DNA from 3 places in the Kitasatospora sp. NPDC101176 genome. Region 1 is predicted to be linked to each of the others. Evidence: riboswitches for the same ligand, from Rfam matches in the RefSeq annotation. Region 1 holds a riboswitch; each other region holds the start of a gene.

What was found. Region 1 has a riboswitch for cyclic di-AMP ahead of ACIRS1_RS01000 (hypothetical protein). Riboswitches for the same ligand answer to the same signal wherever they lie in the genome.
Region 2: linked by a shared signal. The riboswitch ahead of ACIRS1_RS23220 (transglycosylase family protein) and the one ahead of ACIRS1_RS01000 (hypothetical protein) in region 1 are both predicted to bind cyclic di-AMP.
Region 3: linked by a shared signal. The riboswitch ahead of ACIRS1_RS04655 (NlpC/P60 family protein) and the one ahead of ACIRS1_RS01000 (hypothetical protein) in region 1 are both predicted to bind cyclic di-AMP.

Annotation. Positions count from the first base shown of each region.
Region 1 is NZ_JBIWPA010000001.1:241,934-251,500, reverse strand. It holds gene ACIRS1_RS01025 (SDR family NAD(P)-dependent oxidoreductase) at 1-212, opposite strand, end outside; gene ACIRS1_RS01020 (TetR/AcrR family transcriptional regulator) at 351-971, shown strand; gene ACIRS1_RS01015 (PPOX class F420-dependent oxidoreductase) at 1,043-1,480, opposite strand; gene ACIRS1_RS01010 (alpha/beta hydrolase-fold protein) at 1,865-3,007, shown strand; gene ACIRS1_RS01005 (MoaF-related domain-containing protein) at 3,068-3,397, opposite strand; cyclic di-AMP (ydaO/yuaA leader) riboswitch at 3,841-3,999, shown strand; gene ACIRS1_RS01000 (hypothetical protein) at 4,008-5,276, shown strand; gene ACIRS1_RS00995 (hypothetical protein) at 5,408-5,971, opposite strand; gene ACIRS1_RS00990 (IclR family transcriptional regulator) at 6,158-6,955, opposite strand; gene aceB (malate synthase A) at 7,144-8,796, shown strand; gene ACIRS1_RS00980 (gamma-glutamylcyclotransferase) at 8,941-9,342, shown strand.
Region 2 is NZ_JBIWPA010000017.1:171,200-180,766, forward strand. It holds gene ACIRS1_RS23215 (cytochrome P450) at 1-932, shown strand, start outside; cyclic di-AMP (ydaO/yuaA leader) riboswitch at 1,143-1,313, shown strand; gene ACIRS1_RS23220 (transglycosylase family protein) at 1,315-2,226, shown strand; gene eno (phosphopyruvate hydratase) at 2,467-3,753, shown strand; gene ACIRS1_RS23230 (septum formation initiator family protein) at 3,872-4,357, shown strand; partial or broken gene ACIRS1_RS23235 (DUF501 domain-containing protein) at 4,329-4,856, shown strand; gene ACIRS1_RS23240 (exopolyphosphatase) at 5,027-5,962, shown strand; gene ACIRS1_RS23245 (NAD(P)/FAD-dependent oxidoreductase) at 6,391-7,758, shown strand; gene ACIRS1_RS23250 (ABC transporter permease) at 7,939-9,567, opposite strand, start outside.
Region 3 is NZ_JBIWPA010000002.1:415,211-424,777, reverse strand. It holds gene ACIRS1_RS04670 (glycosyltransferase 87 family protein) at 1-91, shown strand, start outside; gene ACIRS1_RS04665 (hypothetical protein) at 171-1,238, opposite strand; gene ACIRS1_RS04660 (NlpC/P60 family protein) at 1,400-2,446, opposite strand; gene ACIRS1_RS04655 (NlpC/P60 family protein) at 2,674-3,816, opposite strand; cyclic di-AMP (ydaO/yuaA leader) riboswitch at 3,827-3,980, opposite strand; gene ACIRS1_RS04650 (NlpC/P60 family protein) at 4,328-5,365, opposite strand; gene ACIRS1_RS04645 (NYN domain-containing protein) at 5,564-6,925, opposite strand; gene ACIRS1_RS04640 (hypothetical protein) at 7,163-7,426, opposite strand; gene ACIRS1_RS04635 (rhomboid family intramembrane serine protease) at 7,658-8,440, shown strand; gene ACIRS1_RS04630 (Lrp/AsnC ligand binding domain-containing protein) at 8,480-8,761, shown strand; gene ACIRS1_RS04625 (aminotransferase class V-fold PLP-dependent enzyme) at 8,784-9,567, opposite strand, start outside.

The sequences.
Region 1 (9,567 bases):
GCCGGCTCGTCCGAGATGTCCAGGACCTGGATGGTCAGCCGGTCCGCGACTCCGTCGGTGGTGGCGCGGTCCAGGGTCCTCTTCAGGCCGTCCTCGTTGACGTCGACGGCGACTACCTGTCCGCCCTCGGCGAGGATCCGGTGCACGGTCGCCTGACCGATGCCAGAGCCGCCGCCGGTGATCAGGACGTTCCGTCCGCTGAAGCGCTCCATGGTGGTACTCCGTTCGTTCGTGGTCTCTCGACCTCAAGAGACACGGTACGCCTAGGTGACATAACGTGCCAATAAGGCTTGTCGAGCCATGTTGCCAGGGCGTGCCGAGCTGGCGCAGTCCCGCGTAGGCTGACCCTCGTGACCGGACGCCCGACCCTCACCCAGCGCCGCCGTGACGCCACCCGGCTCGACATCGCCCGCACCGCCGCCGCGCTCTTCGCCGACAAGGGGGCGGAGGCCACCACCGCCGAGGAGATCGCCCTCGCCGCGGGGATCTCGCTGCGCACCTTCTACCGGTACTTCTCGGTCAAGGAGGACGCCGTGGCCCCGCTGCTCGCGGCGGGCGGACGGCAGTGGGTCGACCGGCTCGCCGAGAGCCCGGCCGGACTGCCGCTGCGCGGGGCGCTGGAGAGTGCGGCGGCGGCGTCGCTGACGCCGGTCGACGAGGCGGGCGCCGAGATGATGCGGTGGACCCGCAGCCTGCTGCGCGACCCGCGGCTGGACGGCACCTGGCAGCGCGTCCACGCCGACTCCGAGGCGCGGCTGCGCGCCGTCCTCGCCGAGCGCTGCCCGGCGGGCACCGATCCGCTGGAGATCCGGCTGGCCGCCGCCGCCGCGACCGCGGCGATCCGGGTGGCCCTGGAGCAGTGGGCCTCCTCCGACGCGCCCGCCACCGGCCCGGACTCCCCGCAGGACCTCGGCGCGCGCTGCATGCGGGAGCTCACGGCCGGGTTGCGGCTCTGGGAGCGGGTGTCCTGAAGCCCCCGGGGGCGTGGCCCCGCCCCGGTGCCGCTACGCCCCCGAACCCCCCGCCGGCCCGCTCCGGCGTGTCAGTCGCTCCGGCGGGCGGCGGCCGGCAGTGGTTCGACCCCCACGACCCGGCGGATCCGGGTGGGCTCGACGAACACGGTGACGCGCCGTTCGCCCGGCACGCCCCACTCGTAGCGGTCCGAGCCGAGGTACTTCCGGGCCAGGCGGTCCAGCTGGCGGTCCGCCTCCTCGCCGGTCACGAACTCCACGGCCCGGCCGTGGATCTGGACGCGGTCGTACGGGTCGTCCGGATCGGCATGGGAGAGGCAGAGCCGGGGGTCGTGGCGGAGGTTGCGCTCCTTGACCCGCCCGACGGTGGTGTTGAAGAACACCCGGTCGCCCGCCAGGTCCACCCACATCGGCGTGACGTGCGGGGCCCCGTTCGCCCCGGTGGTCGCCACGTACCAGATCCGGGGCTCCCGCACCCGTGCCCGGATGTCGTCCGTCCAGCCGCCCATGGGTCGCCTTCCGTGTCGGTCCGTCTCGACCTGATGCACGCTCAGGGTAGGGGGTGCGTCGCCGGTGTGTCGGTAGGGCGGCGACGGTCGGTGCCGGGCCGCGGCCGTCGTCCGCCATCCCGCGGGCCCGGTCCGCCCGCGCGGTGACAACAGCTGACAGCTGACAGATTTCAGACGACAGATAACAGATTTCAAACTCTGTCACCTGTCATCCGTTACCCGGAAACGACCAGCAGACTCCCGGTGACCTCCCAGCCGTCGTCAGCCTTCTCCCAGCCGGACGCTAGGGTTGATCCTCGCGCCCCGGCGGGGGGAACCGGGGTGACCTCCTCGGATGTCCCCAGCGGAGGGGACTGGAGTTCGAGGCGTGGGAGCAAGCAGGACATGGGTCTGACGAGCCACAAGGTGTTGGCGCTGACCGTATTGATCGCCGTCGTGATGATGGCCGGCACGGTCTGGCTCTGGCCCAGACTCGCGAGAGCGACCTGGCAGGCGGTCCTGGGGAGGATCGGCGCACTGCTCGCGACCCAGCTCGCGGTGCTCGCTGCGCTCGGCCTGGTGGCCAACAACTACTTCGCTTTCTACAGCAGTTGGGACGACCTTCTGGGCACCGGCGACACCGGGCCGGTGGTCATCCACAACAAGGCGGACGCCTCCGGGCGCCTGCTCGTGGAGACGATCGGCCACGCCTCCGTCAAGGGCGGTGGCGCGATGGGCCGCGAGCCCGCCCAGTCGGGGGAGATCCGCAAGGTGCGGATCGACGGCGCGGTCAGCCGCCTCTCCACCGAGGGCTACGTCTACCTGCCGCCGCAGTACTTCCAGCCGGAGTACGCGCAGAAGCAGTTCCCGGCGGTGATCGTGAGCACCGGGTTCCCCGGGATCGCCGAGAACCTGATCACACGCTTCAACTACCCCGGCGCGGCGCTCAAGCTGCTCCAGGAGGGCCGGATGCAGCCGACCGTCATGGTCCTGGTGCGTCCCTCGCCCGCCCTGCCGCAGGACACCGAGTGCGAGGACATCCCGGGCGGCGCGCAGTCCGACACGTACTTCACCAAGGACGTCCCCTCGGCGATCCAGGCGAGCTACCGGGTCTCCGCGGACCCGCAGGCCTGGGCCTTCATGGGCAACTCCACCGGTGGCTACTGCGCGCTCAAGCTGGCCATGCGCCACCCCGACGTCTTCCCGACGGCCGTCGCGCTCTCCGCCTACTACGACGCGGCGGACGACCCGACCACGGGGGACCTGTTCGGCGGCAGCAGCCAGCGCCGCAACGAGGCGAACCTGTTGTGGCGGCTGAAGAACCTGCCGCAGCCTAAGGTGTCCGTGCTTCTCGCCGGCACCAAGAAGGGCGACGGCGACTACCGGCGCGAGACCGAGGCCTTCGTCGACGCGGTGAAGGACCCGATGAAGGTGTCCTACAGCATGCTGGAGAACGGCGGCCACAACTTCGAGACGTGGAGCGCGCTGCTGCCCTCCTCGCTCGAGTGGCTGTCCCAGCACCTCAAGGTGCCCAACCAGACCGTCTGAGCCCCGGCCCGACCGGCCCCTGACCGCAGCGGCCCCGGCCGGACCGACCGGACCGATCGGTCAGGCCACCCGCTCCAGGGTCCCGGTGTGCAGCTCGCCCACCCGGCCGCCCTCGCCCTCGAAGGTCCAGAAGGCGCGGACCGTCAGCCTGCCGAGGTCCATCACGTGGCTGACGGTGATCCCGCTCTGCTCCGTCCAGCTGACGAAGTAGATCTCCGGCGCCACCTCGGCGACGTGCAGCCGCACGTCCTCCCACTGGCCCGCGGACTCGCCGAGGCCCTCCCAGCGCAGCCGCGTGCCGTCGGCCGAGTAGGCGTTGCGGAAGGCCGCGCCGTTGTCGGCCCGGAAGAGGTAGGTGCGGCCGGCGAAGGCGGGCAGGGGCGCGGTCATGGTGGGGCGGTACCTCGTTCCCGGTGGGGTGCGCACGGTGGTCCGTGTGGTCTTGTGCACTGCGGAAGATGTCGGACCTCCAATTTATCCGACCGGGCGAGCCCGGCGGGTGCAGTTGTGCCGGGCGCGGCCGGGGGAGTCGGCCGCGCCGGAGGGCGCACCGGGCGGGTGCCCGCCGGACGTCCCTCGGGGGCACCGGCGAGCCGTCCTCCGGCCGCCGGGTGCCGGCTGCGGAGGCCGGGAGCCGGGTGGACGCCCGGCTCGGCCGAGGGGATGATCAACTCGACCGCCACGCAGCGTCGTTGATCGACACCACTGTGAGCTGCACGACAACCCGCCCGGCAGAGTTGTCCGTTCACGGACGGTCTGCCTAGCCTGCAACGGCCGTCCGCCACGCGGACCCCGCCGCCGGGACGCCGAGTCCCGTCCACCCGCCGGCGGGCAACCGAGGACCACAGTGGACGGGAGCGGGGGAACCAAGGTCAGCGCCCGGCCCGCACGCTCTCCCGCGTGCGGGTCGCGGCTAGGGGTGAAGCCGCTCCCACCGGCGGCCGGGCAACTGCAGCCCGAACCCGACAGCTCACCTCGCAGGCGTCGCAGAGGACACCCCATGCACCAGCCTGCCCTCCGGCGCCGCACGCCGCGCCACGCCCGCCCGGCCCACCGGGGCCGCCTCGCCGCCCTCGCCGCCACCGGGGCGGTCGCCGTCAGCGGTGCCGGTCTGCTGGGCCTCCCGGCGACCGTCGCCGCCCACGCCGCCACCACCCCGACCGTCACCCAGGACCGGCTGGCCCCCGCGACGATGGTCGCCAACAAGGCCGCCACCGCCTCGCTGACCGTCCACTCCTCGGCCTGCGTCACCGCGAAGACGGTGGGTGTGGGCGTGCGCGACGCGCGCGGCACCAACCTGGACTTCCCCGGCAACCTCTCCAACGTGCAGATCTGCCCGAGCGGGCTGTCCTTCACCAGCGGTGCCCGCGCGCTGCCGGCCGGGACGTACAGCCAGTTCGGCTTCTGGCAGGACCTCGGCGGCGCCTGGCACAACCTGCCCTCGCAGCAGCTGGTGGTCTCCGGCACGGCGACCCCGACCCCGGCTCCCACCGCGACCCCCACCGCCACCCCGACGCCGTCCCCCACCGGCACCCCCGGTGCCACGGCGAGCCCCTCGGCGGGCACACCGGCCTCCCCGGTCGCGGGCAAGGCGCTGACCTGGTCCGACGAGTTCAACAGCTCGATCACCTGGGGCTCGCGCTGGGTCGGTGACAAGAGCACCGCCTACAGGTACGGGAACCACAACCCGGACGACAACAAGCTCGACCTGCTGAACAAGAACAACGTCAGCGTCGCCAACGGGGTCGCCACCTTCACCGCCGCGCCGAGCGGCACCACCCTGGAGAACGGCAAGCAGGCCTGGAACGCGGGCTTCCTGACCACCGAGGGCTCCAGCGAGGGCTTCCAGGTCAAGACCGGCGACTACGCCGAGACCCGGGTCAAGCTGCCGTCCGGTTCCGGCGCCTGGCCGGCCCTGTGGACCTGGAAGAACGGCAACGGGGAGATCGACTCCTTCGAGTACCACCCCGACAACCCGAACCTGCTGGAGCTGACCAACCACGTCAACCCCGGCAACGCCAAGTACTACACCGACGCCAGTGCCGTCGCGAAGGACCAGTGGGTGACGATCGGCACCTACTACGGCGCCAACTCGGTCGACTGGTACGTCAACGGCGTCAAGGTCTTCTCGGACGGCAAGGGCGTCGGCGCCAACTGGTCGGCGTACCTGATCCTCAACCTCTCGGTCTGCGCGGGGCAGTACCACCCGGCGCCGCAGGGGACCACGCCGCTCAGCATGGCCGCTGACTACGTCCGGGTCTACCGCTGACGCGTGAGCCGTCGGGTCCAGCCGCTCGGGCCCGACGGCTCACGTGATCACCGCCGGCAGCCCGTTCCCGGCTGCTGACGCCCGAGCGCCCGGGGCCGACCACTCGGCCCCGGGCGCTCGGGCGTACCGGCTCAGTCGTTGGTCGTCTCGACCACCCTGATCTCGAACGGCTTCCGGTTGTTGGTCTCGTCCTTGTCGTCCGCGCTGCGCACCGCGACCCAGCCGCCCTGGAGCGGGCCGAGCGGGAGGTCGGGGGAGAGCCGGACCGGGACGAGCGCGGTCGCGCTGCGCCCCGACTTCAGCCCCGCCGGGAAGACACAGCGCACCCGGTGGCCGTTCTGGAACACCTCGCAGTCCTCGGGGAAGAACGGCTCCTCGGGGGTGACCCCCTCCGGCAGGGTGACCACGACGGTGAACGGCGAGGCGGTGGTGTCGGGGCCGCCGTTCCCGACGAAGGCGTGGATCGTCGTGCTGCCGCCGGGCGGAGCGGGGTCCGGGTCGATCCGGACCACCTCCAGGTCGGAGTTCGAGGGTTTGACCAGGGTCGCGCCGACGTCCACCACCGGCCGCGGCTCGGGGCGGCGCAGCGCCCAGGACGGCCCGGCGGCCAACACCGCCACCGCGCAACCCGCCGCCACCACGGCGACCAGCCCGACCCCACCGGATCCCCGACGCCCCGTACTCCTGCGTTCCATCGCGACTCACCCGTGCCCTTGCGCTCCGGCGGCCCGCGCCGTCGCGCGCCGCGCCCGCACCCAGGGTGGCGGGGCGGCCGCCGGGGGCCCGGACAACCCGCCAGCCGTTCGCCTGGACGGGCGCACCGGTGCACCGGAAGTCGGCCCGTCGGACCTCCGGCGCACCGGGAGAGGGGCTGAGCCCGTTCAGGGAGCCAGGACCTGCCCCAGCCGGGCCGCGATGTGGTGCATCACCGGGACGAGCGCGGAGGCGCCGGCCTGCTCCTCCAGCGCGCGGATCCGGGCCTCGGGGCCGGAGACGGAGAGCGCGGTGGGCGTGGGCGCGCCCGGTACGGCGAGCGCGATGCAGCGCACGCCGATCTCCTGCTCCTGGTCGTCGACCACGTAGCCGCGCTCGCGCGCCTCGGCGAGCTGCTCCAGCAGCTCCTGCGGGTCGGTGACGGTGTACTCGGTGTGCGCGGGCAGCGGGTTGGGGCCGAGGACCGCGCGCGCCTCCTCCTCGGGCAGCTGGGCGAGCAACGCCTTGCCGACGCCGGTGCAGTGCGGCTGCACCCGCCGGCCGACCTCGGTGAACATCCGCATCGAGCGCCGCGACTGCACCTGCCCGACGTAGACCACCTCGCCGCCCTCCAGCACCGCCAGGTTGGCGGTCTCGCCGGTGGCCTCCATGAGTTCGGCCAGGTAGGGGCGGGCCCAGCTGCCGAGCAGGCGGCCGGCCGTCTCGCCGAGGCGGATCAGCCGGGGGCCGAGGGTGTAGCGGCGCGCGGTGTCCTGGCGCACATAGCCCTGCTGGACGAGGGTACGAACCAGGCGGTGGATGGTCGGCATCGGCAGGCCGGAGCTGGTGGAGAGCTCGCTGAGCGTGGCGACACCACCGGAGTCGGCCAGCGCCTCCAGGAGCTGGAAGGCGCGCTCGACGGACTGCACGCCGCCGCTCGCGCGGTCGGTGCCCGTCGTCGATGCTGTGTCGGGGGTCGCAACCACCGGCGTTCCCTTCGCTGTCGGGGAGGAGTAGAGTCCCGGCGATCACATCAACAAACCGTTGAAATTCTGTATCGCGGAAACTAGTCTCCACCTTACAGAATCGAACCCGCCGACAGGTGGGTTCCGATCAAGGAAGTTCCCACCGGAGCTCCCTTCGCCAGGCTCAACCGCTTAGGAGTGTCCTGCCCATGGCTACAGATCAGGGACCCGTCGGCGCCTCTCCCGCCGCTCCGGTCGTCACTGTCGCCGGTCCGCGCGTCCACCGGGCGGAGGAGGTGCTCACCCCGGAGGCCGTCGCCTTCGTCGTGGGCCTCCACCGCACGTTCGAGGCGCGCCGACAGGAACTCCTGGCCCGACGAAAGACCCGCCGGGCGGAGATCGCGCAGGCCGGCACGCTGGACTTCCTCCCCGAGACCGCCGACGTCCGGGCCGGCGACTGGAAGGTCGCCGAGGCGCCCCGCGCCCTCCAGGACCGCCGGGTCGAGATCACCGGCCCCACCGACCGCAAGATGGTCATCAACGCCCTCAACTCCGGGGCGCGGATCTGGCTCGCCGACTTCGAGGACGCCACCTCCCCGACCTGGGAGAACGTGGTCAGCGGCCAGATCAACCTGATCGACGCCTTCGAGGGCCGGATCGACTTCACCACCCCGGCCGGCAAGTCCTACGCGCTCAAGCCGGCCGCCGAACTCGCCACCGTCGTGGTCCGCCCGCGCGGCTGGCACCTCGACGAGACGCACCTGCTCGTCGACGGCACCCCGGTCGCCGGCGCCTTCCTCGACTTCGGCCTGTACTTCTTCCACAACGCCGCGCGGCTGATCGCCAAGGGCGCCGAGGACCCGAACTCCGGCCCGTACTTCTACCTGCCGAAGACCGAGAGCCACCTCGAGGCCCGGCTCTGGAACGACGTCTTCACCCACGCCCAGGAGCGGCTCGGCATCCCGCACGGCACCATCCGGGCCACCGTCCTGATCGAGACCATCACCGCCGCGTTCGAGATGGACGAGATCCTCCACGAACTGCGCGACCACGCCGCCGGCCTCAACGCCGGACGCTGGGACTACCTGTTCTCGATCGTCAAGAACTTCCGCGACGCCGGCGAGCACTACATCCTGCCGGACCGCAACACCGTCACCATGGCCTCGCCGTTCATGGCCGCCTACACCCGGCTGCTGGTGCAGACCTGCCACCGCCGCGGCGCCCACGCGATCGGCGGCATGGCCGCGTTCATCCCCAGCCGCAAGGACCCCGAGGTCAACGCCGCCGCCCTGGAGAAGGTCAAGGCGGACAAGGACCGCGAGGCCGGCAACGGGTTCGACGGCTCCTGGGTCGCCCACCCCGACCTGGTGCCGGTCGCCCGCGCCTGCTTCGACGCGGTGCTCGGCGAGCGTCCCAACCAGAAGGACGACCCCGGTCCGGCCGAGCCCGTCACCGCCGCCCAGCTGCTCGACATCGCCGGCGCCGGCGGCACCTGCACCCGTGCCGGCCTGCACAACGCCGTCCAGGTCGGCGTCCGCTACATCGAGGCCTGGCTGCGCGGCCTCGGCGCGGTCGGCATCTTCAACATGATGGAGGACGCGGCCACCGCCGAGATCTCCCGCTCGCAGATCTGGCAGTGGATCCACAACGGCGTCGTCCTGACCGACACCGGCGAGAAGGCCACCGCAGAGCTGGTCCGCACCCTGGTCGCCACCGAGCTGGCCGAGCTCCGGGCCGAACTGGGCGAGGACGCCTACGCCGGCGGCCGCTGGCGCGAGGCCGCCCAGCTCTTCGAACAGGTCGCCCTGGCCGAGGAGTTCGCGGACTTCCTGACCCTCCCCGCGCTCCCCCTGCTGGGCTGAGCCCAATCTATCCGCCGACGCCACCGCTGCCGCCTGCCAGGCTGTAGCAGTCCCGCCGGCCCATTGCTCCGTTCCGTACGGCGACGAATCCACCTGTCCTCTCGTCGTCGTACGGGACGGCCCTTCCCGGTGAGGAGTTCACCCGTGGCACGCATCTTCTTCAACGGCCAGGCCATGGTCGGCGGCCCCTTCCACGCCAAGGTCGCCGACGCGCTGGTCGGCCCGGCCCGTACCGCCCCCGGCTACCGGTTCTTCGCCATCGACGTCGACGGGGAGAAGGACGTCTGCCCCGGCCTGCTGGCCGACTCCGGCGTCGACAGCGCGATCGTGGGCGAGCTGTACGACATCTCCCTGGACCACCTGCGCGACGTCATCCTCCCCGGCGAGCCGCGCGAGCTGGAGCTCGGCGTGATCAAGCTGGAGGACGGCTCCGCGTGCCTGTCCATGCTGCTCGCCCGCGGTGAGCTGGAGCGGGGCGTCCACCGAGAGATCACCCACCACGGCGGCTGGCGCGCCTACCTCGCCACGCTGGGCCGCACGGCCTGAGGCGAGGCGTCCGAGGTGTCCGGATGTCCGGGGCGTGCCGGGCGCGGGGTGGGCAGCCGGCGGCGAACAGGCGACAGTCGACGGATAACAGCAGACAGATGGCAGCGGACAGATAACAGCCGACAGATAACAGATGATGAAAGTTGTCAGCTGAAATCTGTTCGCCGAACGCTGTCACCCGCCCCGCAGCCGCCGCCCCGCCCCGCAGCGACCGCCGCCGCCCCC
Region 2 (9,567 bases), on a different contig from region 1:
TGCAGCAGCTCACGGACCGCCTGATCGACGGCTTCGCGCAGCGCGGGTCGGCGGACCTGATCCACGAGTTCGCGTTCCCGCTCCCCATCTACGCGATCTGCGACATGCTGGGCGTGCCGGCCGAGGACCAGGACGACTTCCGCGACTGGGCGGGGATGATGATCCGGCACGGCGGCGGCCAGCGCGGCGGCGTGGGCCGGGCGGTGAAGCGGATGCGGGCGTACCTGCTGGAGCTGATCCACCGCAAGCGGGCGGACCTGGGGGACGACCTGATCTCGGGCCTGATCCGGGCGAGCGACCACGGGGAGCACCTGACCGAGAACGAGGCCGCCGCGATGGCCTTCATCCTGCTGTTCGCGGGCTTCGAGACGACCGTCAACCTGATCGGCAACGGGACGTACGCGCTGCTGCGCAACCCGGAGCAGCGCAGGCTGCTGCAGGAGTCGGTGGCGCGCGGCGAGAGCGCGCTGCTGGAGACCGGGATCGAGGAACTGCTGCGCTACGACGGGCCGGTGGAGCTGGCGACGTGGCGGTTCGCGACCCGGCCGGTGTCGATCGGCGGGGTGGACATCCCGGTGGGGGACCCGGTGCTGGTGGTGCTGGCCGCGGCGGACCGGGATCCGGCCAGGTTCTCGGACGAGAACACCCTGGACCTGGCGCGAACGGACAACCCGCACCTGGGTTTCGGCCATGGGATCCACTACTGCATCGGGGCCCCGCTGGCCCGGTTGGAGGGCCGGAGCGCGCTGGCCACGCTGCTTTCCCGGCTGCCGGATCTGCAGTTGGCGGAAAGGCCGGAGAATCTGCGCTGGCGCGGTGGCCTGATCATGCGGGGACTGCGGGAACTCCCGGTGGAATTCAGCCCGGAGAGCCGTTCCCCGCACGCGCCGCCGGCCGTCCCCCGGGAACCTTCGGACCCTCCGACACGCTGACTGGGTGTCGCCGGCGGCCGTTGGAGCGGTGGCTGAACCTCCATCAATCCGGACATAGCCGCACGGTTGGTGGGCGATCGAGCGCGGGTCGTGATTTCTGTGTGATATCGGTGATATGAGCTTGTGATTGGTCTGAGGATCTGTCTACTCTCCCTGGAGTTCGCAGCTGCGGACCTCGTGCGCGGGACGCCGAATCCTGCCCGCCGCGTCACGGGAAACCGACCAGAACCCTGGGCAGGGGCGGGGGAACCAGGTTTGTTGCCGTTTCCCCACGGCTTGGGGTGAAGCCGCCCGAGCGGAATCGTTTCCGCTGACGGCGGCCGGGCCACCTCCCGGTCCGAACCCGACAGCTCACCTCGCAGGCGTGCGGAGAGGGACCTTCATGCTGTTCGTTGGAACTGGCCGCCACCGTCGTCGTACCCAGGCCGAGAAGGCCATCGCCGTCGCCGGTGTGGCCGGCGTCGGACTCGCGATGCCGATCCTCACCGCCACCGGCGCCTCCGCCGCCCCGGCCTCCGCCTGGGACTCCGTCGCCCAGTGCGAGAGCGGTGGCAACTGGAGCATCAACACCGGCAACGGCTTCTACGGGGGCCTGCAGTTCACCTCCGGCACCTGGAAGGCGTACGGCGGCACCGCGTACGCGCCGCAGGCCAACCAGGCCAGCAAGGGCCAGCAGATCGCCGTCGCCGAGAAGGTCCTCGCCTCGCAGGGGCCGGGCGCCTGGCCGGTCTGCTCGCAGAAGGCCGGCCTGAGCAAGGGCGGCGCGCCGGCGAGCGTCGACACCTCCTCGGACGACAAGCCCGCCGCCGCGAAGCCCGCCGCCAAGCCGGCCCAGCCCGCGGCCAAGCCGGCGCAGCCCGCCGCCAAGCCCGCCCAGCCGGCCGCCCCGAAGCCGGCCGCCCAGCAGCCCGCGCCGCAGCAGGCGCAGCCGCAGGCCCCGGGCTTCTCGGGCAAGGCCGGCTGGGACGCCGACGCGAAGGTGTTCTGGTACCAGAACAACGGCACCTGGTACTGGACCAGCCACCAGAGCGTCTACCAGCAGTTCGCGCCGCAGGCCGCCGCCCAGCAGCACTACGCGCCGCAGGCCGCCCAGCCCGCTCCGGCCGTGCGCACCGCCCCGGCCGCCGCGCAGGGCGGCCACGACTACACCGTCCGGTCCGGCGACACGCTGTCGACCATCGCCGCCGCCCAGGGCGTCACCGGCGGCTGGCGGTCGGTCTACGACGGCAACCGCGGCACCGTCGGCGGCGACCCGAACCTGATCATGCCCGGCCAGGTCCTGCACCTCGGCTGAGCCGCTCCCGCCCGCCGGGCGGAGGGGGCGGGATCCGTCCCCCTCCGCCCGGATTCGGGCCGGTTCGCCCGGGCGGGCGGGTGAACTACCGGTGGGTAGTGCGGCCACACGCTGAGACGGGACCGAGGCCAGCGTGGCCCCGGGGGTCCGGGCGGTTAGGCTCTGGTCGTAACGACTCCGCAATCGTCCCGCCGGCAGCACCAACGTCAGCCGGACCCTGCTTCCGCAAGGAGATGCCTCGTGCCGTCCATCGATGTCGTCGTAGCCCGTGAGATCCTCGACTCGCGTGGCAACCCCACGGTCGAGGTCGAGGTGGGCCTCGACGACGGCAGCACCGGCCGTGCCGCTGTCCCGTCGGGTGCCTCCACCGGAGCCTTCGAGGCCCTGGAGCTTCGCGACGGCGACAAGAACCGCTACTTCGGCAAGGGCGTGGAGAAGGCCGTCCTGGCCGTCATCGAGCAGATCGGCCCGGAGCTGGTCGGCTACGACGCCACCGAGCAGCGCCTGATCGACCAGGCCATGCTCGACCTGGACGCCACCCCGGACAAGTCCTCGCTCGGCGCCAACGCGATCCTCGGCGTCTCGCTGGCCGTGGCGCACGCCGCCTCCGAGGCCAGCGACCTGCCGCTGTTCCGCTACCTGGGCGGCCCGAACGCCCACGTGCTGCCCGTGCCGATGATGAACATCCTCAACGGCGGCTCGCACGCGGACTCCAACGTCGACATCCAGGAGTTCATGATCGCCCCGATCGGCGCGGAGTCCTTCTCCGAGGCCGTCCGCTGGGGCGTCGAGGTCTACCACACCCTCAAGGGCGTGCTGAAGGAGCGCGGCCTGTCCACCGGCCTCGGCGACGAGGGCGGCTTCGCGCCGAACCTGGACAGCAACCGCGAGGCCCTGGACCTCATCACCGAGGCCATCCAGAAGGCCGGCTACGTGCCCGGCCGGGACGTCGCGCTGGCCCTGGACGTGGCCGCCTCCGAGTTCTACAAGGACGGCGCCTACCAGTTCGAGGGCAAGGCCCTCTCCGCCGCCGAGCTCATCGAGTACTACGCCGAGCTGGTCGCCGCCTACCCGCTGGTCTCCATCGAGGACCCGCTGGACGAGTCGGACTGGGACGGCTGGAAGGCCATGACCGTCAAGCTGGGCGACAAGGTCCAGCTGGTCGGCGACGACCTGTTCGTCACCAACCCGGCCCGCCTGGCCAAGGGCATCGAGACCGGCACCGCCAACGCGCTGCTGGTGAAGGTGAACCAGATCGGTTCGCTGACCGAGACCCTGGACGCCGTCGAGCTGGCCCAGCGCAACGGCTACCGCTGCATGATGTCGCACCGCTCCGGCGAGACCGAGGACGTCACCATCGCCGACCTGGCCGTCGCCACCAACTGCGGCCAGATCAAGACCGGTGCCCCGGCCCGCTCCGAGCGCGTCGCCAAGTACAACCAGCTGCTGCGCATCGAGGAGATCCTCGACGACGCCGCCGAGTACGCCGGCCGCGGCGCCTTCCCGCGGTTCAAGCACGAGGGCTGAGACCGCGAGGTCGCGCAAGCCTGACCGGTGCCCCGCCGTTCACCCCGTAGGGTGGACGGCGGGGCACCGTCGCGACCAGGAGGGGATACGGGAGATGGCAGGCTGGAGGATCCCGGGCTTGGCGGCCCGGCCTCGGTTCACGAGCCGGGCGACCGTCCTCGTCCTGGTGCTCTGCTCGCTGGTGGCGATCCTCGCCTACCCGACGCGGCAGTTCATCTCCCAGCGCGCCGAGATCTCCGCCCAACGGGCGAAGGCCGACCACGCGCGCCAGCAGGTCGAGCAGCTGCGCCGGGACAAGGCCCGCTGGCAGGACCCGGAGTACGTCAGGGCGCAGGCCCGCGCCCGGCTGCACTACGCGATGCCGGGGGAGACCCCGTACATCGCGGTGGACCCGGCCGGCCAGGCCGCCGCCCAGCCCTCCGCGTCCGCCGCCGGCCCCGGCCCCTCCGAGGGCTCGGCCACCGGCCCGGTGAAGGCCGCCAAGCCCTGGTACGCCAGCATCTGGGACTCGGTGGACGCTGCCGACACCGCCGCGCTGGCCCCCGCCACCCCCCGTCCGCTCCCACCGTCCCCCGCTGGAGACACCTCCCCCCATGACCACTGAGAACCACCCCAACGTCTCCGACGCCGACGTCGCGGCCATCGCCGCCCAGCTCGGCCGGGTGCCGCGCGGCCTGCGCGGCGTCGCGCACCGCTGCCCCTGCGGCAACCCGGACGTCGTGGAGACGGCACCCCGGCTGCCCGACGGCACGCCGTTCCCGACGCTCTACTACCTGACCTGCCCCAAGGCCGCCTCGCTGATCGGCACCCTGGAGGCGGACGGCGTGATGAAGGACCAGACCGCCCGGCTCGCCGAGGACCCGGAGCTGGCCGCCGCCTACCAGAAGGCGCACGAGGACTACATCGCCCGCCGCGACGCCATCGAGGTGCTGGAAGGTTTCCCGAGCGCCGGCGGCATGCCGGACCGGGTGAAGTGCCTGCACGTGCTGGTCGGCCACTCGCTGGCGGCCGGCGAGGGCGTCAACCCGCTCGGCGACGAGGCGATCGGCATGCTGGAGGACTGGTGGGCCAAGGGCCCCTGCGTCTCCCCGGCCGAGGTCGAGGCCGCGGGCGCGAGGGTCGCCCGCAACCGGGCCAAGGAGCAGGACCACCAGGCCGTCATCGAGGCCAAGCAGCAGCTCACCGCCGAGCGCGCCGCGAAGCGGCTCGCCGCGGAGGAGACGGCCTCCGGCGGGGCCGCCGCCGGTGACGCCGAGGGGGAGTCCGAGTGAGCATGACGCGCGTGGCCGCGATCGACTGCGGCACCAACTCGATCCGCCTGCTGGTCGCCGACCTGGACCCGGAGACCGGGGAGATCACCGATCTCGACCGCCGCATGATCGTCAACCGGCTGGGCCAGGGCGTGGACCAGACCGGCCGGCTGCACCCGGACGCGCTGGCCCGCACCTTCGCGGCCTGCCGCGAGTACCGCGAGGTCATCGCCGGCTTCGGCGTCGGCCCGGAGCGCACCCGCTTCGTCGCCACCAGCGCCTCGCGGGACGCCGAGAACAGCGACGAGTACGTCAAGGGCGTGCGCGACGCCCTGGGCGTGGAGCCCGAGGTGGTGAGCGGCGAGGAGGAGGCGCACCTGTCCTTCACCGGCGCCACCAAGGAGCTGACCGGCGGGCAGTTCCCGGCGCCGTACCTGGTGTTCGACCTCGGCGGCGGCTCGACCGAGTTCGTCCTGGGCGGCACGGACGTGCAGGCCGCCCGCTCGGTGGACATCGGGTGCGTCCGGCTCACCGAGCGGCACTTCGGCGGCGCCGAGCTGCCCTCCGCGGAGCAGGTCGAGACCGCCCGGGCGCACGTGCGGGCCGAGCTCGACAAGGCCGCGGAGGTCGTGCCGCTGACCGGGGCGGCCACCCTGGTCGGCCTGGCCGGGACGGTCACCACGGTGTCCGCCATCGCCCAGGAGCTCCCCGCCTACGACTCGGCGCGGATCCACCACTCGCGGATCAGCCGGGAGCGGGTCGCCGGGATCGCCCGGGAGCTGCTGGCCGCCACCCACGCCGAGCGCGCCGCCATCCCGTCGATGCACCCGGGCCGGGTGGACGTGATCGCGGCCGGCGCGCTCGAACTGCTGGAGATCATGGAGCGGACCGGCGCCGCCGAGGTGGTCGTCAGCGAGCACGACATCCTGGACGGCATCGCCTGGAGTATGGCCTCCTGACGCCCGGTGGGACTTACCGAACCGGCCCCGGCGCCCCCTCGGGGGGCCCGGGGCCGGGGCGCGCCCGGGCCCGGGCGAAAAACTTCGTGAATTTCTTCACGTGACGATCCGGCCTTTCGCCGCGGTCGCCCGCCCGCCATGTCCGAAATGTGGGACTGAAGGCTCGCTCCCCGTGACGACCGCTGGATCGCAGGCCAGGCCTCGGCTGAGGTTTGAAAATCGAAATCATCGGCGGGAACCCAGGCCCTGTACGGATCGTTGCTGCTCAGCAGGGTGGTGCTCCGGCGTGGGCTCACGGGGGTGTGCGCGGGGCCGTGAGCAGGGGGCCCCGGGCCGCTTTTGCGGCCGCGCAGTGTAGCACGGGGTGTCCAGGAGCTTGTGACCGGGCTCACGAAGGCTGCTCCGAACGGTGCTGGATACTTTCCGATATGAGCACCACGGAGCGTCCTCGCATCCTCATTGTCGGCGGTGGTTACGTCGGCCTGTATGCCGCGATGCGCATCCTCAAGAAGATGCGTTACGGCGAAGCGACCGTCACGGTCGTCGACCCGCGGTCGTACATGACGTACCTGCCCTTCCTCCCCGAGGCGGCCGGCGGCAACGTCGCGCCCCGCAACCTCGTCGCGCCCCTGCGCAGCGCCCTCAAGAAGGCGGAGGTGCTCACCGGTGCGGTCACCGGTGTGGACCACGCCCGCAAGGTCGCCACGATCCAGCCCGCGGCCGGCGACAGCTACGAGCTGCCCTTCGAGTACCTGGTCGTCGCGACCGGCTCGGTCTCCCGCACCTTCCCGATCCCGGGTCTGGCGGAGCACGGCATCGGCATGAAGACGGTCGAGGAGGCCATCGGCCTCCGCAACCACGTCATGGCCCAGCTCGACAAGGCCGAGTCCACCGCCGACGAGGAGGTCCGCCGCAAGGCCCTGACCTTCGTCGTCATCGGCGGCGGCTTCGCCGGCATCGAGACGATCGCCGAGATCGAGGACATGGCGCGCGACGCGTCCAAGCTGTACCGGACCGTCAGCCGCGACGACATGCGCTTCGTCGTGGTCGAGGCCGCCAACCGCATCCTCCCCGAGATGGGCCCGGACCTCGGTCTGTGGACCAAGGAGAAGCTCGAGGAGCGGCAGATCGAGGTCTACATCGAGACCTCGATGGACTCCTGCGTCGACGGCCACGTCGTGCTGAAGAACGGCCTGGAGATGGACGCCTCCACGATCGTGTGGACGGCCGGCGTGAAGCCGAACCCGGTGCTGGCCGAGTTCGGCCTGCCGCTGGGCCCGCGCGGCCACGTCGACACCGCGCCGACCCTCCAGGTCCAGGGCTTCGACTACGTCTGGGCCGCGGGCGACAACGCCCAGGTCCCGGACCTCGCCGCCGGCGAGGGCGCCTGGTGCCCGCCGAACGCGCAGCACGCCTGCCGCCAGGCCGTCGTCCTCGGTGACAACGTGATCTCCGGCATGCGCGGCTTCCCGCAGAAGGAGTACAAGCACAAGAACCTGGGTGCGGTCGCCGGTCTCGGCCTGCACAAGGGCGTGGCGATCCTCTTCGGCAAGTACAAGCTGAAGGGCCGTCCGGCCTGGTGGTTCCACCGCCTGTACCACGGTGCGATGGTCCCGACCGTCAACCGCAAGGTCCGCGTCTTCACCGACTGGACCCTGGCGATGTTCCTGAAGCGCGAGATGGTCGGCCTCTCCCAGATGGAGAAGCCGCAGCTCCCGATCCAGGAGGTCACCCCGCCCACGAAGCCCGTGGAGGCCGCCAAGCCGGCCGCCGAGAAGGAACTCGCGAGCAAGTAAGCGACTGAGGCCCCGGTGTGGGAGCACCGGGGTATGAGTCGGAGGCCCTCCGCCCGGCAGTGTCGCCGGACCACGACCTCCGTGGTGCTCAGCCGGCCGTGCGACCGGGCGGAGTACAGAAGTAGCGAAGAGCCCCTGCCGACCCTCTGGCAGGGGCTCCTCGCGTTCCGGTGTCCGGTGTCAGTCGGTCTTGATGCTCTCCAGGATGTCCAGCTTGGAGGCCCGGCGGGCCGGCCAGATCGCGGCCACCAGGCCGACCAGGCCGGCCAGGCCCAGGAACATCGCCAGCTGGCCGTACGGCAGGACGGTGGTCAGACCGGCGAGGCTGGACTTCAGCGTGCCGTTGATCGCCCAGGCGATGAAGCAGCCGAGCAGGATGCCGACGCCCGCGCCGAAGAGCGAGATCACCACGGACTCCAGACGGACCATCCGCTTGATGCCCCGGCGGTCCAGGCCGATCGCCCGCAGCATCCCGATCTCGCGCTTGCGCTCGAAGACCGACATCGCCAGCGTGTTGACCACGCCCAGGATCGCGACCAGCACCGACATCGCCAGCAGGCCGTACATCAGGTTCAGCACGAAGGTGATGGCCTGGCTGAAGCCGTCCCGGACGTCCTGCATGGACTTGACCTGGATCACCGGGTTGGCGCCGGTGGCGTCCTTGATGGACTGCTTGAGCGCGGCGGTGGCACCGTCCTTGCCCTTGACCAGGATGTCCGAGATGTACGGCTTGGCCTCGTGCTTGAGGACCTCGCTGTTGGCCAGGACGACCGGGCCGAGGACGCCGCCCTTCTCGTAGACGCCGCCGACGGTGAGCTGCCCCGTGGAGTCGTCCGGGTAGGTCACGGTCAGCGTCGAGCCGGTGGTGACGTTGAACTTCGTGGCGACGTCCTGGTCGACCAGCAGCTGGCCCTTGCCGAGCGCGCCGGTGGAACCGCTGGTCAGCTTGACCGAGGCGAGCTGGTCGAAGCTGTCGGCGTTCACACCGCTGATCGCCTTGGTGGTGCCGTTCAGCTGCCAGTAGACCTCGGTCAGCGGCGAGGAGGCGGTGACGCCGGGTGCCTTGGCGATCTCGGCGGGCACCTGGTCGGACAGCGGCATGCCGTTGGCGGCCCCGACCAGGTAGTCGGCCTTCATCGAGTTGGTGATGGACCTGTCGATCACGCCGGTGACCGAGGCCCCGATCACGGTGAGGCCGCTGACCAGGGTCAGGCCGATGGTGAGCGCCGCGGCGGTCGCCGCGGTGCGGCGCGGGTTGCGGACGGAGTTCTGCTGGGCCAGCTTCCCCGGGGTGCCCGCCAGCTTGCGGAGCGCCGGACCGATCAGGGCGATGATCGGGCGGGAGAGCAGGGGCAGCAGCACGAACACGCCGATCAGGGCCAGGAAGGCGCCGAGCGCGACCGGTATCCGGCCGGTGTCGTTCCCGGTCGAGGCGCCGTAGCCGATCAGTGCGAGGCCGCCGGCGGCGAGCAGCGAGCCGATCGTGTTGCGGACCACCAGGCTCTTCTGGCTCACCGGCTGGTCGCCGCTGCTCATCGCGGCCACCGGGGCGATCCGGGCGGCGCGCAGGGCCGGCAGGACGGCCGACAGGACCGTCACCAGGACGCCGACCACGAGGGTCACCAGGACGGTGAGCGGCTTGATCACCAGCGAGCCCTGCGGCATGTTCTCGTTGAACACGCGCATCAGGGACTGCATCCCGGCGCCGATCCCGACACCGGCGAGCAGGCCGGCCACGGCCGCGAGGGTGCCGATCACCAGGGCCTCGACCAGCACCGAGCGGGTGACCTGCTTGCGGCTGGCACCGAT
Region 3 (9,567 bases), on a different contig from region 1:
TGTCTACCCGGTGCGTCCGGGCATCGCCTACGAGCAGGACCTCCTGGACGGCATCGACCGGCCCGGGGCACCCGCCGAGCAGCGGCGCTGACGGCGGCGTCCGCGCGGCCCGGCCCGGCGTCCAGCCCGCACGGCCCGGCGCTCGGCGCCCCCGCCCCGACGCCCCGGCCTCAGCGCCCCAGCGCGGCCACCTCGTCCAGCCAGAGCCGGGTGAACCCGTCCAGGCCCACGCCCAGTTCCGAGCGGAGCAGCCCGTCCAGCCACCGCTCCCGGTCCTCCCCCGGCCCGGCGGCGGCGACCGCCCGGTAGAACGCCACCAGGCGGTCGGCCCCGTACCTGCGCGCCAGCAGCTCGCAGGCCAGCCAGGCCTGTTCGTAGGCCTGCGCGATGCCGTCGGCGCCCGCGGCGAACGCCCCGTCGGCCGGCAGCGCGGTGGGCAGCCGGCCCGCGGCGACGTCCCGGGCCAGCTCAGGCGCGATCTGCTGCGGGCTGCGGCCGGAGCCCCGGTAGGCGGTCCAGTCGGCCACGCCCTCGGAGAGCCACAGCGGCGTCCAGGCCCGGGTGTCGGCCCGGGTGGCGACGTGGGTGGCCTCGTGGGTGACGACCACCTGTCGGCCGAAGCCGCTGAGCCGCCCCCACGCCTCGGGGTTGACGGTCACCCGGTCCGCCGGGGTGCGCCGGGGCGCGCCGGGGGCGGCCACCGTGACGGCGGCCATGCCCGCCCAGCCGGCCGGATCGCCCTCCAGCAACCGGGCGAACTCGGCCTCCGTCGTGGTCAGTTCGAGCAACAGCCGGCCGGCCCAGGCGGACCCCCAGACCTCGCTCACGGCGGGTACCGCCCGGTCGGCCACGGTGACGAGCTCGGCCGGGTCGGGCCCGCCGGCGAGCGCGAGCACCAGGCAGTGCGCGCCCGGCGCGGACCGCACGGTGCCGAGGTCCCAGAGCGCCGGGGGCCCGCTCGCGGCCTCCTCCCGCTCGACCCGCCAGCCGTCCTCGCCCCGGCCCCCGGCCTCGCCTCCGCCACCGCCTCCGGCCCCGAGCCGGTCCCGGACGAGGGTGATCCGGCGCGGGTGGACGACGGGGTACTCGTCGTAGCCGGTGATCCGGACCGCCAGGTCGGCGGCGGCGGTCAGCCCGTCCGGGCCGGCGGCGGCACCGAGGACCAGGTTGCGGTACTCCGCCACCGCCTCCGCCGGGCCCGACCGGGTCGGCAGCGTCCGCGCCCGCTCGGCCAGCACCGCGGCCACCTCGGCACGCCGGTCCGCCGCCTGCCGGGCCGGGGGCGCCGGAGCGGCCGGCGGCAGCGACAGCTGGGCCAGCCCGCCGGCCGCGAGCAGCAGCGCGGCTCGCCGCGACAGCCCGCGGCGGGGTATGTCGACCGGATCGGACGGCGGCGGGCTCAGAGCCGGACCACCCCTGCGACCGGCATCGCGTTGACGCTCTCGTAGCGGACCTTGGCGCCCGGGTAGGGGGCGTGCACGATCACCCCGCCGCCGGCGTACATCCCGACGTGGTGCATGTCCCGGTAGAAGATCACCAGGTCTCCCGGCCGCGCTTCGGAGAGGCTGACCCGCTGGCCGGCGTACGCCTGGGCCTGCGAGGTGCGCGGCAGGGTCACTCCGGCCTGCCGCCAGCTGTAGTACATCAGACCGGAGCAGTCGAAGGCGCGCGGCCCGGTGGAGCCGTAGACGTAGGGCGAGCCGATCATCCGCACCGCGGCGGCCAGTGCGGCCGCCCCGCGCTCGGAGGCGGGCGGGGCGCTGCCGAGGTCCAGCCGGTCGGTGCCACGGGTGGCCCGCTGCTCGGCGTCCCTGGCGTCCTGGGCGGCCAGCCGGGCGCGCTCGGCGGCGCCCAGGCTGTTGAGCAGCCGCTGCGCCTTGGCGAGCCGCTGCTGGACCTGCTGCTTGCCCTCGGCGAGCGAGCGGCGGGCCTGTTCCAGTTCGGCGAGCTTGCCGGAGGTCTCGGTGCGGCGCTGGTCGAGCCGGCGCTGGCGGGTGACCAGCTCGTGCAGGGTCTCCTGCTGCCGCTCGGCGGCCTGGTCCAGGGTGCGGGCCCGGGTCAGGTAGCCCTCGGGGTCGGTGGAGAGCATCAGCTGGACGGTCTGTGCCAGGCCGCCGCCGCGGTACTCGGCGCCGGCCACGCTCGCCAGGTCGCCGCGCAGCTGGTTGAGCTGTTCCTGGCCGACGGCGATCTCGCCCTGGAGGACGGTGGTCTCGCCCTGGAGGCGCTGCTGGGCCTCCAGGGCGGCGTTGTACCGCTCGGACGCCTGCTCGGCCTCGTCGTAGAGCTGTTCGACCTGCGCCTTGACGTCCTTGCGGCTGGGCGGCTCGGGGGCCCCGGGGGCGGCCTGGGCACTGCCGCCGGTCGTGACGCCCAGGGCGGTGGTGGCGGCCGCGGTCAGCACCAGCGCACGGGCGAGCAGTTGGGAACGGCGGTGCACGGGCATGGCGGCGGCGGCTCCAGTCCTGCGGCACGGCCCCGCCGCCGCACCCGGTGGGCGGTCTGGAAGCGGGAGTCCGGTGGCAGACGTTAGCGAGTCCGGGCAAGCGAGTCCAAACCCCTCCGGACCCGAATATTCGACCACCAATCGGACACCCATCCGTGCCCGGTGGAAAAGCCGCAGGCCCGGCCCTCCGTGACGGAGGGCCGGGCCCGGGTGCTCCGGAGTGGGGATCAGACCCGCACGATGGAGGCCAGCGGCATGTTGGAGACCGCCTCGTAGCGCACCGAGGCACCCGGCTTGGGCGCGTGCAGCACCTGGCCGTTGCCGGCGTAGATCCCCACGTGGTGGGCGTCGCTGTAGAAGATGAGCAGGTCGCCGGGCTGCGCCTGGGAGAGGTCGCTGCCGATCCGGGTGCCGGCACCGGCCTGCTCCTGGGAGGTCCGCGGGAGCGACACGCCGGCCTGGTTGAACGCCCAGACCATCAGGCCCGAGCAGTCGAACGAGCTGGGGCCGGTGGCGCCGTAGACGTACGGCGAGCCGACCTTGGTGGCGGCGATGGACAGCGCCGCGGCACCGCGGGAGCTGCCGGCGGCGACCGGCTTGGGGGCGGGCGCCGAGGTGGTCGGGGCGCTCAGGTCGGTGCGGTTGCTGTCCCGCGAGGAGCGGTCGGCGGCCTGCTGCGCGGCCTGCTGCTGGGCGGCCTTCGCGGCGGCGTCGGCCTTGGCCTTGGCCTCGGCGGCGGCCTTCTCCTCGGCCGCGCGGAGCGCCTGGCGCTCCTGCTCGGTCAGCGTGTTGAGGAGGTCCTGCGCGGCCTTGAGCTTGCCCTGGACCTCGTCCTTGGCGGCCTTCAGCTGCTGAGTGGTGGTCTCCATCTCGGCGAGCTTGCCCTGGGCCTCGGTGCGCACCTGGTCGAGCTTGCGCTGCTCGTCCTGGAGCTGCTTCAGCTGCCCCTTCTGGGTGTCACCGGCCTGGTTCAGCGTGCCGGCCTGGTTGAGGAAGTTGTCCGGGCTCGCGGAGAACATCAGCTGGACGGTCTGGGATATGCCGCCGTTGCGGTACTGCTCGCCGGCGATCTCGGCCAGGCCGCCCTGCAGGTCGGTCACCTGCGCCTGCTGCCGCGCCACCTGGTCCTGCAGGCCGGTGACCTGCTTCTGCAGCTCCTGCTGCTTCTCCTGGGCGGCGTTGAGCTTCTCGGTGGCGACCTCGGCCTGCTCGTTGAGCTGGTCGACCTGCTCCTTGACCTGGTCCTTGGTCGGCTGCGGGTCGGCGTGGGCGCCGGACTGCGCGGACAGCGCGACCGCCGCGGCGGCGACACCGGTCAGGATCGACACCCGGGCGCGGCCGGCGGGCTTGGGACGACGATGGGACGCCACGAAGGCGGGCTCCTTCTTCCTACGTCCGCCTACCGGGTGAGCTGACGGGTTCGGGCCGGAAGCGGGCCCTACGACGCCTCACGGCCGTTCCACCGGCCGACCTGACGCCGATTCACCCCGGAGGAACGTGGTTCCCCGGCTCCGCTCCACAGCGCCCCCGAACACTGGGCTCCCCGCCGGGCGGCCCTTCGGGCTGCCCCGCTGCTTCGCGAACTCGACGGAAACCACCGCCGCCACCCTGGCTGGGCGATCGACAGTGCGGTGGTTCGAGGCACGACCCTAGTAACTGAACCGTGATCCGTTCAAATCCTTGTCAGAAAAAAGATGGAAGAAGACCCAAGTTCATTTGTGAATATGACCGATGGTGATCACCACCGCACGCAAAGCTGATCGGCTTTCACCGCAAGGCCGTTCAGGACCCCTGGGGCGCGCAGAAATCCGAACGCCACCCCCGGTCGGGAGTGGCGGGGATCACAGGGTCGGCGACGGCCCCGCGGCGGCTGTCCCGCCGTCAGACCCGGCGGATGGTGTTGATCGGCATCGCGTCGGCCTTCATCACCTTCACCACGTCACCGGTGTGCGGGGCGTGCACCACCATGCCGTTGCCGATGTACATCCCGACGTGGTGCCGGTCGCTGCCGTAGATCACCAGGTCGCCCGGCTGGGCCTGGTCCAGCGAGGGCACCCGGGTGCCGACGTTGCCCTGCTCCTGCGAGGTGCGCGGCAGCGAGACGCCGGCCTGGGCGTACGACCAGACCATCAGGCCCGAGCAGTCGAAGGTGGTCGAGCCGGTGGCGCCCCAGACGTACGGCGAACCCTGCTTGCTCATCGCCTTGGCGACGGCCACGGCCGCGTACCCGCTCGCGGGCGGCAGGCTGCTGAGGTCGACCCGGTCCGCGCCGCGCGAGGCCCGGTCGTCCTGCGCCTGCTGGGCGCGCAGCGCGGCCCGCTCGGAGGCGCTGAGCGAGTTCAGCAGGTCCTGGGCGGCCTTGAGCTTCTGGTTGACGTCCGACTTGGCCTGGTTCAGGTCCTTGGTCGTGGAGTCCAGCGAGGCCAGCACGGCGGCGGCCTCGGCCTTCTCCTGGTCCAGCCGGCGCTGCTGGTCCAGCAGCCCCTTGAGCGCCTCGGCCTGGCTGGTGCTGGCCTGCTGGACGCTGGAGGCCTTGTCCAGGTACCCGGACGGGTCGGAGGAGAGCATCAGCTGGACGGACGGGTCGATGCCGCCGGTGCGGTACTGCTCGCCCGCCACCTCGGCCAGGCCCGTCTGCAGCTGGGTCATCTGCTCCTGGCTGCGGGCCACCTGGTCCTGCAGCTGGTCGGCCTGCTTGCGGAGCTGGTCGGACCGCTCCTTGGCGCCGTTGTACTTCTCGGCCGCCTGCTCCTGCTCCTGCTGGAGCTGGTCGATCTGCGCCTTGACGTCCGTCTTGTTCGGCTGGGGCGCGGCGTGCGCGGCCACCTGGGCGGAGAGGGCGACCGCGGTCGCAGCAGCAGCGGTGAGCACGGAGACCCGCGCGCGGCTCGGCTGCTTGGGACGGCGGTGGGAGGCCAAGGACCGGCTCCTTCTTCCATCGGCCTCACCCGATCAGGTGAGAATCCGGAAAATAGGTTTGACGCCAGACCCTAGTGAAGATCCAAGGGATTTTCCACTCCCCCGATGGCGTGAACTCCACCCTCCCGCTGACTTCACGAGATCCCCACACCACCCCGAACCGGTCGCTGACCAGCCGTCATCCCGCCCGGGCGGGGTTCAGGGCCGCGCCAGGCGGTTCAGCAGCAGCACCGACGCCACCGGGCGTGCGCCCGCCTTCCGCACGCCCTCGGCCACCTCGCGGTCGGTGGACACCACCACCACCGGACGGCCCTGCGGCTCGGCCCGCACCAGACGCCGGATCAGCTCGTCCGCCGTCTCACCGGTCCGGCTGAACCGCACCCGCACCCCGCGCGGTGGCGCCATGATCACCGGGACGTCCAGGTCCTGCCCGTCGAACACGCAGGTGACCTCCGCCTGGGTGCGCTGGGCGAGCATCGCCAGACCGCCCAGCAGCCGCAGCCGCTGCTGCTCGAGCGGCAGCGTCGGATAGCCGGTCTTCGTCACGTTGTAGCCGTCCACCACCAGGTGCACCTGCGGGATCGCCAGCAGCTGGTCCAGCAGCGCCGGGTCGTCCTCGGCCAGGCCGCGCCGGGCCACGTCGTGCGGCGAGGCAGACCCGGGCACCACGGCCTCCACCAGGTCCGCCGGCCGGATCTGCGAGACCGGCAGCGCCAGCTCCCGCTGCAGCCCCTGCGCCGACTGCAGCACGGTGTCCAGCAGCAGCCGCAGCCGCATGTCCTCGACGCTGCGCCCCTCCCGGGCCGACCGGCGCCCCTGCTCGGCCGAGGTCTCCAACTCGCCGACCCGGTGCCGCAGGCGGCGCGCCTCGGTCTCGGCGGCGCCGCGCTCGGCGGCCGCCTGCGCCTTCACCGCCTCCAGCTCGCCGGCCAGCCGGCGGGTCTCCGCCTGCGCGCGGCGGGTGTCGCTCTCCAGGGAGCGCACCTTCTTGCGCAGCGACTCCGCCTCCCGGCGGACGTCCTCGGACTCCGCGCGCTGGCGGTCCAGGTCCGCCCGGGCGGCGGAGCGCAGCTCCGCCAGTTCGGCCTGCAGCTTCTCCACCAGCCGGGCGGCCTCGGCGGCCGCGCCCTCGGCCCCGACCCGCTCCGCCTCGTCGCCGGCCTCGGCGACCAGCCGGCTCCAGCCCGCCGAGCGCACCAGGTAGGCGGCGGCCGCGACGTCCATCGGATCGGCGGCGCTCGGGACGCTGCCCGACTCCAACGCCTTCACCAGGTCCGGCTGGCCCAGCCGCAGCCGCTCCGCTATCCGCACCCGGAAGGCCGGCTCCGACTCCAGCGCCGCGGCCAGCGCGGTCGCCGCGTACTTGGCCCGGCGGGCCGGGGTGAACTTCACGTACTGACGCAGGCTCTGCGGCAGCTCACCGGGCGGCAGACCGCCGAGCGCGTCCGAGGCCAGCCCGACCACCCGTCGGCGCACCCCCTCGGGCAGCGGCCGGTCCAGCTTCTCCACGACGCGCTCCGGCGCCGGGCCCTCGCCGGCGCCGGGGTCCTCGCCGGCCACCCCGGACTCGGACGCGGCCGCGCCGGCCGCCGGCGGCTGCGCGTCGGCAGCGGGCTGAAGCCCCTGCGCTTCGGCGGGCTCCCTCGCTGCGTCCACCACGTCCTCGGCTCCGATCCTGGTCCTACGGGGTCCGCGGCCCGCGGCCGCCGCCCCTGTCGTCACGCTCCGTGCGTCCTGTCTGCATTGTCCCAGCGCGGAGGGCGGGCGCGCCGCGCACCGCCCACCGCACCGGGGGCGTCAGCCCTGCTCGGCCGGGTCCGCCGCGTCCTCGGCACCGGGACGGGCCACCAGCTCGACCTGGTCGACGGCGTTGCACCAGCGGCAGCGCACCGACTCGACGGTCTCGCTGAGCACCTCGGTCTCCTCGACCTTGGACTCGCCGGCCAGGTCGAAGTGCAGGAACTCGGTGACCCGCGCGGAGCGGGTCACGTCGAAGCGGGTGAGGTTGCCGCACAGCGTGCAGCGCCAGCGCGTCTCGGCGGTCAGGGCGGGGACGGTCATCGGGGGTCCTCTCGGGTGGTCCCTGGGCGGGCTAGGCGCTCCCCCCGGAGCCCCGGCGTCGGCGGCGGGAGGCGGGAATGCCCGCGCCAAGCCTATTGCCTGGGGCAACCATCGCGGCCACCGGTTGCACGAAGCCGCAGGCCCGGCCCCGGCCCCGGTCCGGGGCCCCGAGTAGGCCACCTGCCGTACAGCGCGGTGTCACCCGCCCGGGCCGGAGGGATGCTTGGCCGCATGGCGCTGACGGCCCCGGGCCACACCGACGAGCGGGACGGCCGGCCGGCCGTGCCCGCCCCGGTGGTCACCTACGCCCTGATCGCGCTCAACACCCTGGTGTTCCTGCTGGGCCCGGCCGCCGGGCTCAACCCGCTGTACGGCACCGGCCAGACCCGGGTCTGCGCGGAGCAGCGGTACGAGCAGCGCTGGGGCGCCGTCCCGGTCGAGCTGCTGACCGGGCACCCGTTGACCGCCGGGCAACTGGCCGAGGCCCCCGACCCCGTCCCCGGCTGCCCGGCCGCCCCGACCCCGGGCAAGCACCCGGCGCTGTCGGTGCTCAGCGGGCTCTTCCTACACGCCGGCTGGCTGCACCTGCTGGGCAACCTGCTCTTCCTGCACGTCTTCGGCCCCACCGTCGAACTACGGCTCGGCCGCGCCCGGTACGCCGTCTTCTACCTGGCCGCCGGCAGCGTGGCCACGTACGGCTTCGCCCTGGCCGAGGCGCACTCCGCTGACTCGACCCGGGTGCTGATCGGCGCCTCCGGTGCGATCTCCGCCGTCCTCGGCGCCTACCTGCGCTTCCACCCGCGCTCCCGGGTGACGACGCTGGTCCCGCTGCTGCTGTTCCTGCCGCTGCGCTTCCCGGCCTGGCTGGTGCTCGGCCTCTGGTTCGCGCTGCAGTGGTGGTCGGTCCACGCGGCCGGGCCCGGGGTGGCCTACCTGGTGCACGTGATCGGCTTCTCGGCGGGCTTCCTCTACGCCTGCACGGTGGTCAGCCACCCCCCGAGACGACCCGGCTGACGCCCGATACGCTGGCGGCACCCCACAAAGGAGCCGAACGTGATCACCGCCATCGTCCTGATCAAGACCAGTGTCGACCGCATCCCGGAGATCGCCGAGGCCATCGCAGCCATCGAGGGCGTCAGCGAGGTGTACTCGGTGACCGGTGGCTACGACCTGGTGGCGATGGTCCGGGTGCGCCGGCACGACGACCTGGCCGAGGTCATCCCGGGACGGCTGAACAAGGTCCCGGGCGTGGCCCACACCGAGACCCAGATCGCCTTCCGCACCTACTCCCAGCACGACCTGGAGGCGGCGTTCGCGCTCGGCCTGGACGAGTAGTCCCCGCCGGCTCCCGGGCCGCTCAGCCCTGCCGGCGGGTGTCGGCGACGCAGCGGCCGCCCTCGTTGCGGTAGTTCCAGGCCGCGCCGTCCGTGACCAGCTCCCGGACGGCGGTCAGGAAGCGGTCGACGTGCTCGTCCGGCGTGCCGGCCCCGAAGCTGACCCGGATCGCGTTCAGGCTGCGCTCGCCCGGCAGCGAGGGCTCCGGCGCACCGCACTCGGAGGGGGCGACGTCCTCGTCCCCGAGCAGGGTGCGCAGCAGCGGGTGCGCGCAGAACAGCCCGTCGCGGACGCCGATGCCGTACTCGGCGGACAGCGCGGCCGAGAAGTGCGAGCTGTTCCAGCCCTGGACGACGAAGGACAGCACGCCCACCCGGGCCGAGCCGGCACCGAACAGGTTCAGCACCTTGACCTGCGGGATCTCCGCCAGGCCGGCCGTCAGCCGGGCGACCAGCTGCCGCTCCCGGGCCTCCAGGGCGTCGAAGCCGGCCTCGGTCAGCGCCCGGCAGGCGGACGCGATGGCGTAGGCGCCGATGACGTTCGGCGAGCCGGCCTCGTGCCGGGCCGGGCCGGTGTGCCACTGGACGGCCACCGAGCCGTCGTCCTGCCGGGCCACCGTCCGGGTCGCGCCGCCGCCGGCCAGGTACGGCTCGGCCGCGTCCAGCCAGTCAGCCCGGCCGGCCAGCACGCCGGCGCCGAACGGTGCGTAGATCTTGTGGCCGGAGAAGGCGATCCAGTCGACGTCCAGCTCGCGCACCGAGACCCGGTGGTGCGGGGCCAGCTGGGCGGCGTCCAGCACCACCCGG